Regions from separate parts of the Holdemanella hominis genome, predicted to be linked through region 1. Evidence: riboswitches for the same ligand, from Rfam matches in the RefSeq annotation. Region 1 holds a riboswitch; the other holds the start of a gene.

Region 1 (7,185 bases):
TTCACGGATCTCATCTCCAAGTTCATAGAATACGTTGCCTGAAGCATCGTAAAGTCTTGAATTGGATAATGTAGTCAAACCGTCTTGCGAAAAACGCATGCCGTCAGGATCGTTGATAATGTTAACAAGAACGAAGAATACGGAGATGCATCCAACTAAAAATATAGATAAGACGGATACGGCTAGTTTATTCCAAATGTCTAGTTTTCTTCTGTTTGTCTTTTGTGTTTTTGGCTTATTTTGTTCGTGTTGTGATTGGGCCATTTACTTATCCTCCTTAAAATAGAGTTCATCTACAGCTTTTAAATACGCTAACCTAGGATATAATCCTTCTTGAATAAGAATCCCGTGGGATTGAAACCAAGAATATGGTATAGAGCTTTTGTCTATATTTTCTATTTTATCTATGAGCAGTTTTGAATCAATAAGGTAGGTTTCGTTATGATAATTAAATCGAATAATAAAAAAACCAATACCTCCATGAAATACAACTTTTTTTAGATGTTTGATTTGATGTGGGTGAATCATAAAGAGTGGGAAACTCGTTTTATTTTTCGTTTCCTTTGCTTCAAAATCAATGTATTTACCTCGATATACGCCGTTGTAGTCCGTCGTGGAAGGCGTTTTATAGTAAGCTTCAGTAATTTTAGCTCTTTGCCTTTTTGGATAGTCCACATGAACAACTTGAACGGGTGTTGGCTTTTTATAAATCAAAGCTTTATCGAGTTCTCTATAATATTTATTAGAGTCATTTATATCGTTTTCGAGGCGCATACCTCGAGAACTATAACTCTTTTGTTGCATTGTATTTATGGTTGAAATTGCATTCGGATATTTAATAGTGCTCATCACGAACATTATATATGAAAAAGAATGAACATTCAATGAATCTGAAAAGTCAGAGTTGATTTTTTTGTGTAAAACATTCATAATACTTAGGTAGATATAGGGGGGACTTATATATGGCAAAAGATATGAATTTGACAGCTCAGGAAATTTATGAAAAAGAATTTCATGTAGACTTGAAGGGATATGCCCCTGCTGAAGTAGATGAATTTCTAGATATGGTAATTGAAGATTATCAAAAATATGATGAAAAAGTAGAAGAATTAGGTGCTGCAGTCACTCGTTATGAAGAAAAAATCAAAGAATTGCAGCAACAGTTGTTTGCGTTACAAAGTGAGAATGAAAACTTAAACGAAAAAGTAAATTCTGATTTTGTGAATGGAAGCAGTAATACAGTCGATATTTTAAAACGTATTGCACGTTTGGAAAAAGCTGTATTTAATCAAAGTGAAGAATAGTGAATTAAATCGACAGTCGCTGGCTACATAGATAGTTAGAGGAAAGTCCATGCTCGCACAATCTGTGATGATTGTAGTGTTTGTGCTAGATGAATAAATAAGTCTAGGCAAGTTATTGCTTGACGGCTGTTTTGTTTGCTAAGGGAAACTATGTAAACAAACTTTAAAAGTGCCACAGAGACGAATCTATATGGAAACGTATAGGGTGGAACGGGTAAACCCCACAAGCGAGAAACCCAAATTTGGTAGGGGAACCGGCTGGAATGAAACGAAAGGAAGGCTGGATAGCTTTATGCTATAGATAAATGACTGTCACCACGCAAGTGGAACAGAACATGGCTTATGATTTAAGGATACTACAAAGAGCAATTTAATTTGCTCTTTTTTTTTACTTGAAACAAGTGTATACTGAATTTGCATAAATTAAATCTTCAGGGTTGGGTGAAATTCCCTATCGGCGGTAAACCCCGCGAGCATTATGCATGAACTGGTGCAATTCCAGTGGCGACAGTATAGTCTGGATGGAAGAAGATGTTTTTATATATTCTTTTGTATATTTAAACGCGCCTAGGGGATTTTCTTTAGGCACGTTTTTTTAGTTGATATATGAAGGGATGATGATTTATGAGTTCAACAAAGAAACTAACAACGATTGCGATCTTAAGTGCGATGGCAATGGTTTTAAACTTATTGATACAATTTCCAATTGTACCAGCCGTATCTTTTCTAAGCTACGATCCAAAAGATATCATTATTGTGATTGCAGGATTTATTTATGGCCCTATGACATCTTTTATTATGAGTCTATTGTGTTCGTTTTTAGAAATCGTATTCCGTGGAGGAAACTTATTAGATGTTTTGATGAATGTGATTTCAACTTGTACATTTGCATGTGTTGCAGCTTGCATCTATAAGTATAAACACTCTAAAAAAGGAGCTATCATCGGCTTGGTATTAGGAACTGTATGCTGTACATTGAGTATGACATTATGGAACTATATTGTTACACCGATTTATTATCAAATGCCAAGAAGTGCAGTGGTCGGTATGTTACTTCCAGGTATTGTTCCATTCAATTTTATTAAATGTACATTAAATGCAGCCTGTGCAATGTTGATCTACAAACCACTTGTAAATGCGTTGAGAAATACGCAGTTTGTTACACAGCCTAATACAAGTGAAGGACTTACAAAAGATGTTGGAATTGTCAGTGCATTTATTATTGTATCAATTGCAGTTTTAATATTAGTTATGAAAGGTTAGGAAAAACATGGAACTTTTAGAAGCAAAAAAAATTATGGATGAAAAATTAGGGGATTATAAAATCATGGCTTTGGCTAGCTGTGTAGACGATTATCCTATGGTAAGAAATGTAAGTTGCGTTTTCTACAATGACAAGATTTATTTTAAGACGGACAAAAACTTTAGAAAAACACAACAATTGTTCAAAAATGATAAAGTAGCTATGTGCTTTAATGGAGTGCAAGTAGAGGGGACAGCTAAAAACTTAGGCTTGGTTGTTGATGAACCTGGTCGTATTTTTGAAAAGAAATACAAAGAATTCTTGTGGCAAAGCTACAATGCATATTCACATGTAGATACAGAAATTCTAATTGAAGTTACACCTAAGTTTGTTGAAATCTGGGATGAAGACAAAGATCGTAATGCATTCCAATTGTTTATTGATTTTGACAAAGAAACAGTGGAATACAAACCTTATGACTAGTTTTTACTAGTCTTTTTTTTGTGAAAATTTACAAGAAAATGACATGAATATGATACAATATTCTCTAGTAGAAAGTAGGTGGAAACATGTCTCCAGACCCGAGTTATTTTAATAATAAAAATGTATATATGTTCGGAGACATGGGATTTGTCTTCGTTTAAGATATAAGGAGGACAAATTGTGTTAGAGTTTTATAAAACATTTGAAGATGGAACACGCAAAATTCAAGAACCAGAACCAGGCTGTTGGATTAATGCGATTGCACCTACAGAAGAAGAAAGATATTATTTGATTGAACAAATTGGTGTTTTACCTGAATTTGTCAAATCTTCACTGGATGAAGAAGAAAGCTCGCATATGGACTATGACGATGATTTTAGACAGTTGTTGATTATTTTTGACTATCCAAGTGCGGAAAATGAAGATGATGATTCGATTGATTCAACTTATTCCACATTGCCAATTGGTATTGTGATTTTAAAAGGATATGTAGTCACAATTAGTTTGTATGAAAACTGGAGTATTTTAGAAATGTCACAAGGAAGAATCAAAGGTATGGATACGCGTTTAAAAACGAGGTTCTTCTTACTTTTAGCTTTGCGTATTTCACAACGTTTCTTGATTTGTCTACGCCAAATTGATCGTTTATCAAGTCGTGCTGAGACGCGTTTACATCAATCGGTAGAAAATGATGAGTTGATTGAAATGTTAGGTTTAGAAAAATCATTGGTTTATTTTTCGACTTCGTTAAAATCGGATGAAGTAACATTAAATAAAATTATGCGTGGAAAACAAATTCAATTGTATGAAGAAGATGAGGATTTGTTAGAGGACGTCATGATTGAAATCCATCAGGCCATCGAGATGTGTAACATTTACTCAAACACAATGGCAGGTACGATGGATACGTTTGCGAGTATTATTTCTAATAATATGAACATTGTCATGAATAAATTGACTGTAATCACAATTGTTATGGCTATCCCAAATATTATTTTTGGATTCTATGGGATGAACGTACAGTTGCCATTTCCGTTTGTATGGTTTCCTAGTTTTGTAGCTATTTTAGCTTGTGTAATTGCGACTGTTTATTTTTTCAGGCACAATATGTTTAAGTAAGGTTTGAAAAAATCAAACCTTTTTTCTTTTAGATAAAAGAAAAAGCACTATTAGAATAGTGCTCCCAGTGCTCCAAACAATCCCATACTCGTAAGAGCCATGATGATACCGGCTAAAATGACACCTAACATAACAGCTAGTACACTCGATTTGAAATTCATATCTAAGATACTAGCGGCAAGTGTACCAGTCCAGGCTCCTGTTCCTGGTAATGGAATGCCCACAAATATTAATAGGGCTACAAACAATCCTTTTCCTGCAGTGGCTTGTAATTTTTTACCACCTTTTTCACCTTTTTCTAGACACCACGTAAAGAAGTTTCCGACAACTGGCTTGTCAGCTCCCCAGACAAGAATCTTTCTGGCAAAGAAATAGATGAAGGGAACAGGAATCATATTTCCAATAATCGCAATTATATAATATTGAATAAATGGTAATCCCATTCCGGCTGCGATTGGAATTGCTCCACGAAGTTCAATAAGTGGTACCATAGATACAAAAAACACAATCAGGTATTTTTTAAACATTTAGAATCTCCTTTTTTTCGACAAATAAAAGTTTATCATTGATGACATAAATTTACAATAATAGACAGAATTTAAAACGTGTCTAGCACTGTGGTGTTGAAAGCGCTAAAAATAGTGTTATACTGAAATCATAAAGGAGATGTTACTTATGAAATGGTTTGATTCTGATTATGATTATATTGATGAATTCAAAACACAATGGAATGAAAGGTATAAAAAGGCTAAAAGAATGAGTATAATATTAAGTATAGTATTGATTCTTATTGGTATTTTATGTTTTGTGTTTCCAGAAAAGGTATTCACAACGATTCAAATTATCGCAGCCATTGGCTTGATTGTTTGGGGTGCATGTGAAATTTATTCATATATCACAACAACCTTCTTCTTTAGAGATGCAATGTGGCTAGCCAGTGGTATCTTAAATATTTTGTTAGGTTGTTTATTATGCACGATGCCAGTTACAATTACTGTAAGTACATTTACATTTTTGTTTGCGTTTGTGCTATTGGTCAATGGTATTCAAAAGATTACTTGGGGTTCTAGACTTAGTTTTTTTAGAGTGATCGATACGAAATATTTAAGTTTTACAGGTTGGGTCAATCTGTTGTTAAGCATTATTTTTTTGGTAATGCCATTCCAAAGTGCTTTAGTCATTAATTATATTATTGCGACCTATTTGGTTGTGGCTGGTCTTAGCTTGTCGATTGAAGCTGTTTCAATGAAAAAGATTTAAAAGGGGTAAACATGGAAAAATTTAAGTTTTATGCACCAACAAAAGTGTATTTTGGTAAAGATGAGGAACAAAGGGTTGGAAAGATTTTACAAGAATATCATCCAAAGAAAGTATTGATTCATTATGGAGGGAAAAGTGCCATTCAATCCGGTCTTTTGGATCGAGTGAAAAAGGCGCTTGATGAAGAAAATATTGCCTATTGTTTGTGTGGAGGTGTTGTTGCTAATCCATTACTTTCAAAGGTGAACGAAGGAATTCAAATTTGTAAAGAAGAAGGAGTTGACTTTATTCTTGCTGTTGGTGGAGGAAGCGTTTTAGACTCAAGCAAAGGCATTGCATATGGTGTTTATAATGAAGGTGATGTCTGGGATTATTACGCAAGAAAGAAAAAGGTGAAGGGTGCTTTACCTATGGGGTGTATCTTAACGCTATCCGCAACAGGCAGTGAAATGAGCAATTCAAGTGTAATCACAAATGAAGATGGTAATCTGAAACGTGGTTTAAGCAGTGATTATGGATATTTTAAATTTTCTATTTTAAATCCAAAATTAACATATACTGTATCTCAATACCAAACAATGTGTGGGTGTACGGATATTATTATGCATACATTGGAACGATATTTTACGCCATCCCAAACATTGGATTTGGTAGATCAAATGGCAGAAAGTTTAGTCCGTATTGTCATAAAAAACACAAAAATTCTTTTAGAAGATCCTTCTAACGAACAGGCACGCTCTGAAATTATGTGGGCAGGTAGTGTTTCACACAATGACATGACTGGAGATCGTTCTTTAGGAGATTGGGCTTGCCATCAATTGGAACATGAATTAAGTGGAATGTTTAATGTAGCACATGGTGCAGGTCTTGCGGCTATTTGGGATAGTTGGGCAAATCATGTATATATGGAAAATCCAACGCGATTTGCCAAACTTGGGCATCGTGTTTTTGGTTTGGATGATTCGGATACATTATCTTGTGCTTTGAATACTATTGAAAAGATGGAAGAATTCTTTAGAAGTATCGGCATGCCGACAAGTATTCAAGGATTGTTAAAACGTAAGTGTACAGAACCAGAATTGTATGAATTAACATACAAATGCAGCTTTGAGCATACGCGCACAATTGGAAAATTTAAAGAGTTGGATGAAATGGATATGCTTGAAATATATCGTATGGCAAATGAAAAGGAAGTCGCTTAAGACTTCCTTATTTTAGTTAAATAGACTTTTAATGAAGTTAATAATCTTGTCAAACCATCCTTCAGATTGGGCTTTGTTGAATAATCCAGATAATTGATTTTTTAAACTGCCAGATAATTTGTTTAATTGATTTAATACTTCTTGTGAGTCAATAGCCGAAGTGTTTTGGTATTTCTTGGCGAATGCAATCAATTTATCGATATCGTCTTGAGAGATGATGTCACTTAAATTAAATTCCTCCAAAGCATCCTGTACGACTTGTTCAACTTGTTCGGTAGTTGCAGCACTACCTTGGTTTTGCTTGATTTGGGCAAGCTCTTGTTTGATTTCTACTAAAGCCTGATCTAAGCGGGCAGAGTCAAAATTAGAATCGTCTGCATTATTTTGAGCAATTTCGTTTGTTGCTTCAAGCTCATCTTGTGCAACTTGTGTGCGGTCTGGATCTAGTGTTTCTCCGTTAGCTTCTAACGCTTTGTAAACGCCGGTTAGAGCAGATTCTCCGGTAACTTTTGAAATGGAAGCAACATCGATTTCAACATCACTGACACCTGCTGTAATTGCGGCGTTGGCATAT
Region 2 (7,185 bases), on a different contig from region 1:
CAAATGTGCTTTCATAGCTGTATTTTTAGGAATACCCTTTTCACTTGTTTCTAACTTAACTAAACTTTCATCAATTGCCATGACCATGGAAGTTTCCATTTCTCCACCATGAAAATCAAAAGTATTCCCTTTAGAAATTGTTGCCTTTACAACTGGATGATCAAAGGCTCCTGAGTTTAATACAAATGGATACACTTTAAAATCGCTTCTTACTTCTCTAGAAATCAAATTTGCGACCGGTGCATTTCCACCATGACATACAAGAAAAGCCAATTTTTTAAAGCCATGATGAGCTAGACTTTCACATAAGTCATACAACATATGATAGTAAGTCATAGGTTTAAATGTAATAGAGCCACAAAACTCTTTATGTTCCGTACTCAATCCAACTGGAATGACTGGAAACAACAATAAATGTATGTCCTCATCCTTTAACTCTTTTTCAATATAGTCACACATGGCTGTGGCAATGAGTGTATCCGTACCAAGTGGTGCTTGATTTCCATGTTGTTCTAATGCACCTAATGGAATCAAAACAATTGTGTTTTCTCGATCGACTTGTTCCATTTCTAAACGTGTTAATTCTTGATACTTACAAATCATACTTATTTGCCTCATAAATAAACTTAAAACTTGGACGAATGGCAGACAATCTTTCCATCAAGAAATATCCAATGATATAGTTAGCTGAGATTTTGATCAAGTTAAATGGAATTGTCGCAAATGCAATAAATGAAATTAAATCTTTAATACTTGGATTTACAGAACCTACCATTTGCACAACAGAATCTAACGGCATTCCCATAGCTTTGGCATATAGTGGCAAAGTAATACATGCATTACAGAAACATGCGAATACAGTACGAATTAGAATTCCAACAATTAAAGAGACAATAACAGCTTTTCTTGTCTTATTCATCTTCTTGTACACAAACCATGTTGGTAAAATAAATAGAGCAATTCCTAAAAGATTTGCGAGTTCACCCACATAAGCTGTATTTGTTCCTACAGTCACTACTTTTACAATCAATTTAATAACTTCAACTAAAGTGGCAGATACAGGTCCTAGACTAAATAGGGCAATAATACTTGGTACATCACTAAAATCAATCTTGTAGAATGGTGGCATCATTGGTAAAGAAAATTCCAGTGACATCAGTGCCCCGGCAAGACCTGCAAGCATCGCCGTTAATACAATTGTTTGAACATTCCATTTTTTCATCTTTTTACCTCCTTTTGATTCGGATAAGCTCTTCCAAAAGGAAAACCCCAAGAAAAATCTTCTCGGGGTCTAAAAAATACAAAAAATACTTTTGTGTCTTCTACCATCCAGACTATACTGTCGGTCTTGGAATTACACCAAGTCAGCCACTTGCGTGGGTCGCGGACTTTTACCGCCGGTAGGGAATTGCACCCTGCCCCGAAGAACTCATTGAATCTATGTTCGCAAATAAAATAACACACTTATTTTCATTATGCAATTAATTTGTTTATTTTTTCACAATGTGACTATTTTTCACCTTTCATCTCAAATAAGATATCTCTTAACTGCGCTGCTCTTTCGAAATCTAAAGTACGAGCTGCCTCTTTCATTTCCTGCTCTAATTCTTTGATCATCTTTTCCTTTTGTTTTGCCGGCAACTTTTTCTTCTTCAAATACTTAGCTGCCATTTCCTTAGTTTCCTTAGAACGAACTACATCGTGGATTGGTTTGATGATTGTCTTAGGAACAATACCATGTTTTTCATTGTATTCCATCTGAATCGATCTACGTCTTGCGGTTTCATCTATGGCTTCTTGCATACTTTCCGTAATTTTGTCGGCATACATAATAACTTTACCTTTGGCATTACGTGCCGCACGACCAATAATCTGAATCAATGATCGTCTTGATCTTAAGAAACCTTCTTTATCCGCATCTAATATCGCAATCAAGCTGACTTCCGGAATATCCAAGCCTTCCCTTAATAAGTTGATACCTACAAGTACATCGTATTTTCCTTGGCGTAAATCATGAATGATCTCCGTACGTTCAATCGTTGTAACTTCATGGTGTAGCCACGCTACTTTTAAATCCATATTCTTTAAATAGGAAGTTAAATCTTCAGCCATACGAACCGTTAGCGTCGTAATCAGAGTTCTTTCATGTTTTTCAAGGCGCTCCTTGATTTCATCTACTAAGTCATCAATTTGACCTTCAATAGGACGTACTTCGACTTCCGGGTCTAAAAGACCTGTTGGACGAATGATTTGTTCAACAATTTCCCCATGCGTTTGATCCAGTTCATAATCTCCAGGTGTTGCAGATACAAAGATGGCATTTTTAATCAACCCCTCAAATTCATTAAAACGCAAAGGTCGATTATCTAAAGCACTTGGAAGTCTAAAGCCATAATCCACCAATATTTGTTTTCTTGCGCGGTCTCCATTATACATGCCACGAATTTGTGGTAAAGAAACATGACTTTCATCTACCACAAGCAAGAAATCATCTGGAAAATAATCAAATAGTGTATACGGTTTTTCGCCTGGTTTTCTGCCATCAATATGCCTTGAATAGTTTTCAATACCTGGACATACGCCAAATTCCCTTAATGCTTCTATATCATAACGACACCTTTGTTCCAAACGCTCTTTTTCTAATGGTTTATCCTGCTCATCAAAATAAGCCAATCTTTCATCCAATTCTTCTTGAATTGTGTCTGCTGCATGATTGATGATATCCATACTTGTCGCATAGCCATTGGCCGGATAAATAATATACAGCTGATAAGATTGATTGACATGTCCTGTTACTGGATCGACTTCACAAATTCTTTCCACTTCATCATCAAACATTTCAATACGAATTAAATAACGATCTGTATGACCTGGTGTGATTTCAATGACATCCCCACGTACTCTAAAAGTCCCTCTTAATGGATCTGTATCATTACGCTTATATTGTTGATGTACTAACGCTAGCATCAATTCATTTCTTTCAATGATCTGTCCGCTTCTTAAAGTAAAGATCATATGACGATATTGTTCTGGATTACTAGCACCATAAATAGAGGCAACACTAGCTACAATAATCGTATCTCTTCTTTCTAAAACACTATTTACAGCTGCCATTCTAAGCATATCCAATTCTTCATTGGTCTTTGTGTTTTTATCAATATATGTATCTGTTTTTGGCAAATAGGCTTCTGGCTGGTAATAATCAAAATAAGAGACGAAATATTCCACACGATTATGTGGAAAAAATTCTTTAAATTCGGAATACAACTGTCCCGCCAAAGTTTTATTATGTGCAAACACCAAGGTTGGTCGATTCACTTGGGCAATCACATTCGAAATTGTAAATGTTTTTCCAGTTCCTGTAGCTCCCAACAGTACTTGAAATTTTTTATCTTCTTTTAAACCAGAAACCAATTCCCTAATAGCTTCTGGCTGATCTCCACTCGGTTTATATTCAGATATTAATTCAAACTGATTTTTCATACGTTCACATCCTTCTTCTCCATTATATACAAAAAGTAGGTTTATACCTACTTTTGTGCCTCTTCTATCGCTTTTTGTCTTTGCGTATCATCACTTGGTGTTCCATTCATCTTCAACAATACTTTTTCCATCAAAAGATCCCACGTCTTTTTATCACAATCTCCCGTTACTTCTAAACGATTGTCCTGTTGAAAACTTGCCAAAGCTTGAGAGCTGGTATTTGAAAAATATGTATCTGTTCGATCCACATCATATCCTAAATACTTCAGATATACTTGTAAAGCTTGGGCATTATCATCCACGCTGTCTTTTTTGATGACATCCTTTTTCTTGACTTTATAATAGGACGTTGTCTTCACTTCTCCAAGTTTTACTTCAATATCTGGTTTAAAACCCTTCTTGTTGATACTTGTACCTTTTGGCGTATACCAACGTGCCACTGTATACTTAAAACTTGTTCCATCTGAGAATGGTACTGTAACTTGTTCGGTACCTTTACCGTAAGATGTTGTTCCTACCGTAATCACTGTATCCCCTAAATTATCTTTTAAAGCACCAATCAAAACTTCGGCTGCACTTGCCGTATTTTCATTTTGTAGAACAATAATTTTACCCATTTTTACTTGATTGAATTCATCTTTTGCCATTTCTTTAGTAAACTTGCCATCTTTATCTTTTTCCTTAAAGACAACTGACTTTTTGGGAATCAAAGAACTTGAAATTTCCAATGCCGCATTTAAATAGCCGCCACCATTATTACGTAAATCTAAGACCAACTTTTTGATCCCCGCTTCTTGTAGGCGAGACATTGCCTTTGAGAAATCTTTGCCACTATTTTCTGAGAAACTCGTTAGAATAATTTCTCCATAACCTTCGTATACGTTACATACGACCGTTGAATCAAAAGTACCTGGAATCAAATTTGTCGTATATTCTTTTCCATCACGAAGATATTTTGTTTTAACATTCTGCCCTTCATGCGCCTTAATATATTTAATGATTGTGTCTGAATCATTTTCACTACATTTTAAATCATCTAATGAAATGATTTCATCTTGGGGTTTTAAGCCTTTCTTATCCGCTGTTGAATTGATGTATACGTTGGATACGACGAAGTTTTTACTTTCATTTAAATAAAAAGAGATCCCTAATCCTACATTACTTCCTTCAAGACTGCTTGAAAAGGCTCTGGCTTGTTCTAAGTCAAAATAGTTTGTATGAACATCTTGATCTAGAGTTGTCATTCCATCAATAGCTTGTTCCATAAGTTTGGAATCCAAATTTTTGATTTTATTCGAATAATACCAATCTGAATTCAAAATTGAATAAATGGTATCAAATTTTTCTTGTTCTTTACTATTTCCTGTCGTTTTTTTATTTAAAATAGCTGGTACACTTATGCCTGCGCCAAAACATGCAATGCATAGTAGTGTAATCAATATTGTTTGACTTTTTTTTCTCATAAGCTCATCCTATTCTAAAACAAAATGGGACGAATCATTCGCCCCAATAATTCCATATAGAAAGTATACGAAACAATCCTTTATTCTGCAATGTTTTTATCGTTTCATTTTCAAATATTTTCTTGCCGCAAACAAGGATGCGAACCCACCAATCAAGGCTCCCGCAAGAATGATAGAGAGTCCTACTTGAAAGCTGATTGTACTTGGTTTAAATAGGGCAAACATAGGTGTGAATAGTTTTCCGTCTAAACTTTCGTACAGCTTTTCATATCCAAAATGCACCAATAAATATGGAATGATAGATCCAATTAGTCCAATAAAAATACCTTCGACAATGAATGGATTACTGATGAAACCATTCGTTGCACCTACTGTACGCATAATAATAATTTCATCACTTCTTGAATCAATTGTCGTTCGAATCGCGTTATAAATCAAATATAAAGACAATAGAGTCAATAAAGCAACAATGCCTAAACCAATCTTTTGAATCATATTCAACATGTCTACTAAGCTTGTAACGCTGTCTCCTCCAAAAGCTGTGCTGGATACGCCATCAATTTTTTGAATCTGCACACTTGTTTTACGGATAGAAGAAGCATTCTTTACATAAACAAAGAAAGCATTGGATAAGGGATTTGTTTCTCCTCGATAAGCTTTAAAAGCATCTCCCTTTTCTTTGATCATAAGTTCAAGTTCATCATCTTTAGAGGATACTTCTACCTTTGAAACATTCTTCAATTTAGATATTTCACTCTGAATACTTGATATAGCTGTTTCATCATCGATATCCTCATTTAAAATAATGTGAATACTCAAATCTTTTTGAACATCATTCGAAAAATAATTAACGTGTAATCCAATAATCAATATCGAACCAATCAAAAGTAGGGTAATGCCAATGGCACTAATGGCAGAAAAGCACAACATAATATGTCTTTTCATTTGGAGAAAGGCATACTTCAATTCGTATAAAAAAGTACGTAAACCTTTCATCATAAACTCTTATACCCACCTTTATTCGAATCGTGAATCACATATCCTTTGTCTAACATAATCGTACGTTTTTTAAAGCGGTCAACCAATACTTTATCATGTGTAACCATCATGATTGTTGTATCTAGTTTTTGGTTGATTTTTTCTAATAATGAAATAATTTCTAAACTCTTTTCGGGATCTAGATTTCCTGTTGGTTCATCTGCAATCAAAACTTTTGGTTTATTCGCAATGGCACGGCCAATCGTTACACGCTGTTGTTGTCCTCCAGATAATTCGTCTGGATAACTTCTAGCCTTTTCTTTCAAATCAACAAGCTCTAATACTTCCATTACACGTTTACGAATTTGTTTGCGTGGCATACCCACAACTTCTAGGGCAAAGGCAATATTTTCAAAGACAGTTAATTTTGGAAGTAAACGATAATCTTGAAATACGCAGCCAACATTACGTCTATAGTATGGAACTTTTCTATGTTTTAAGGCCCCTACATTAATACCATCTACAATAACTGCACCTTCATCTGGAACTTCTTCTCCATTTAGCACTTTGATCAATGTAGATTTACCAGAACCTGTGGCTCCAATCACATAAACAAATTCACCTTTATCAATATGTAAATTTACATGATTTAAAGCATGTACTCCATTGGGATATGCTTTTGAAACATCTTTTAAATCAATCATAATGTTCCTCCTAACTAAAGAACTTTTCTGGTCTTTCCCTGCAAGGCGCTGCTTTGCCAGCTTCACAAGAAGTACCTGTGCCTGACCAGCCTGTTCCCCACGCAAAATCAGCACCCGCACTAAAACGAGCTACCGCATCACTTACAGACATTGAACCTAGATTATAGACTTCAATATGTGTATGTGGCCCACTTGAATTTCCTGAATTTCCCGATAACGCGATTGCTTGACCTTGTGAAACACTTTGTCCTGCACTTACGTAGATTGTTTGCGACAAGTGACAGAAACTTACGGCATAAAGTGTATCGTTCACATTACACAACATTTCTATTGTGTTTCCACCACCATAAGGATATCCTGACCAGTTACCCAAATAGCCTGAGTTGCTTCCTACAGGGGCTGCGGCATATAAAATCACACCACTTGCTGGAGCTACTACAGTTGTACCAATTGGAGCTGCCCAATCTAGTCCTAAGTGCATGCCTCCACCAGGATATGCCCAGGTACCTGCACTTTTGCTTCCACCTTGTACAGGATGTATAAATCCAGATACGGAT

Evidence for each region. Region 1 has a riboswitch for FMN ahead of H8911_RS09105 (ECF transporter S component). Riboswitches for the same ligand answer to the same signal wherever they lie in the genome.
Region 2: it holds a riboswitch for FMN, as region 1 does, so the genes downstream of both, H8911_RS05515 (ECF transporter S component) here and H8911_RS09105 (ECF transporter S component) in region 1, are expected to answer to the same signal.

The regions. Positions count from the first base shown of each region.
Region 1 covers NZ_JACRWH010000042.1:2,404-9,588, forward strand. The annotation lists gene H8911_RS09085 (transglycosylase domain-containing protein) at 1-264, opposite strand, end outside; gene recU (Holliday junction resolvase RecU) at 265-858, opposite strand; gene gpsB (cell division regulator GpsB) at 963-1,304, shown strand; RNA gene rnpB (RNase P RNA component class B) at 1,309-1,652, shown strand; FMN riboswitch at 1,728-1,841, shown strand; gene H8911_RS09105 (ECF transporter S component) at 1,929-2,567, shown strand; gene H8911_RS09110 (pyridoxamine 5'-phosphate oxidase family protein) at 2,575-3,030, shown strand; gene H8911_RS09115 (magnesium transporter CorA family protein) at 3,211-4,149, shown strand; gene H8911_RS09120 (COG2426 family protein) at 4,200-4,676, opposite strand; gene H8911_RS09125 (HdeD family acid-resistance protein) at 4,825-5,409, shown strand; gene H8911_RS09130 (iron-containing alcohol dehydrogenase) at 5,421-6,611, shown strand; gene H8911_RS09135 (DUF1002 domain-containing protein) at 6,624-7,185, opposite strand, start outside.
Region 2 covers NZ_JACRWH010000016.1:11,976-19,160, forward strand. The annotation lists gene H8911_RS05510 (creatininase family protein) at 1-603, opposite strand, end outside; gene H8911_RS05515 (ECF transporter S component) at 593-1,222, opposite strand; FMN riboswitch at 1,314-1,432, opposite strand; gene uvrB (excinuclease ABC subunit UvrB) at 1,510-3,483, opposite strand; gene H8911_RS05525 (S41 family peptidase) at 3,531-4,946, opposite strand; gene ftsX (permease-like cell division protein FtsX) at 5,043-5,945, opposite strand; gene ftsE (cell division ATP-binding protein FtsE) at 5,942-6,628, opposite strand; gene H8911_RS05540 (murein hydrolase activator EnvC family protein) at 6,639-7,185, opposite strand, start outside.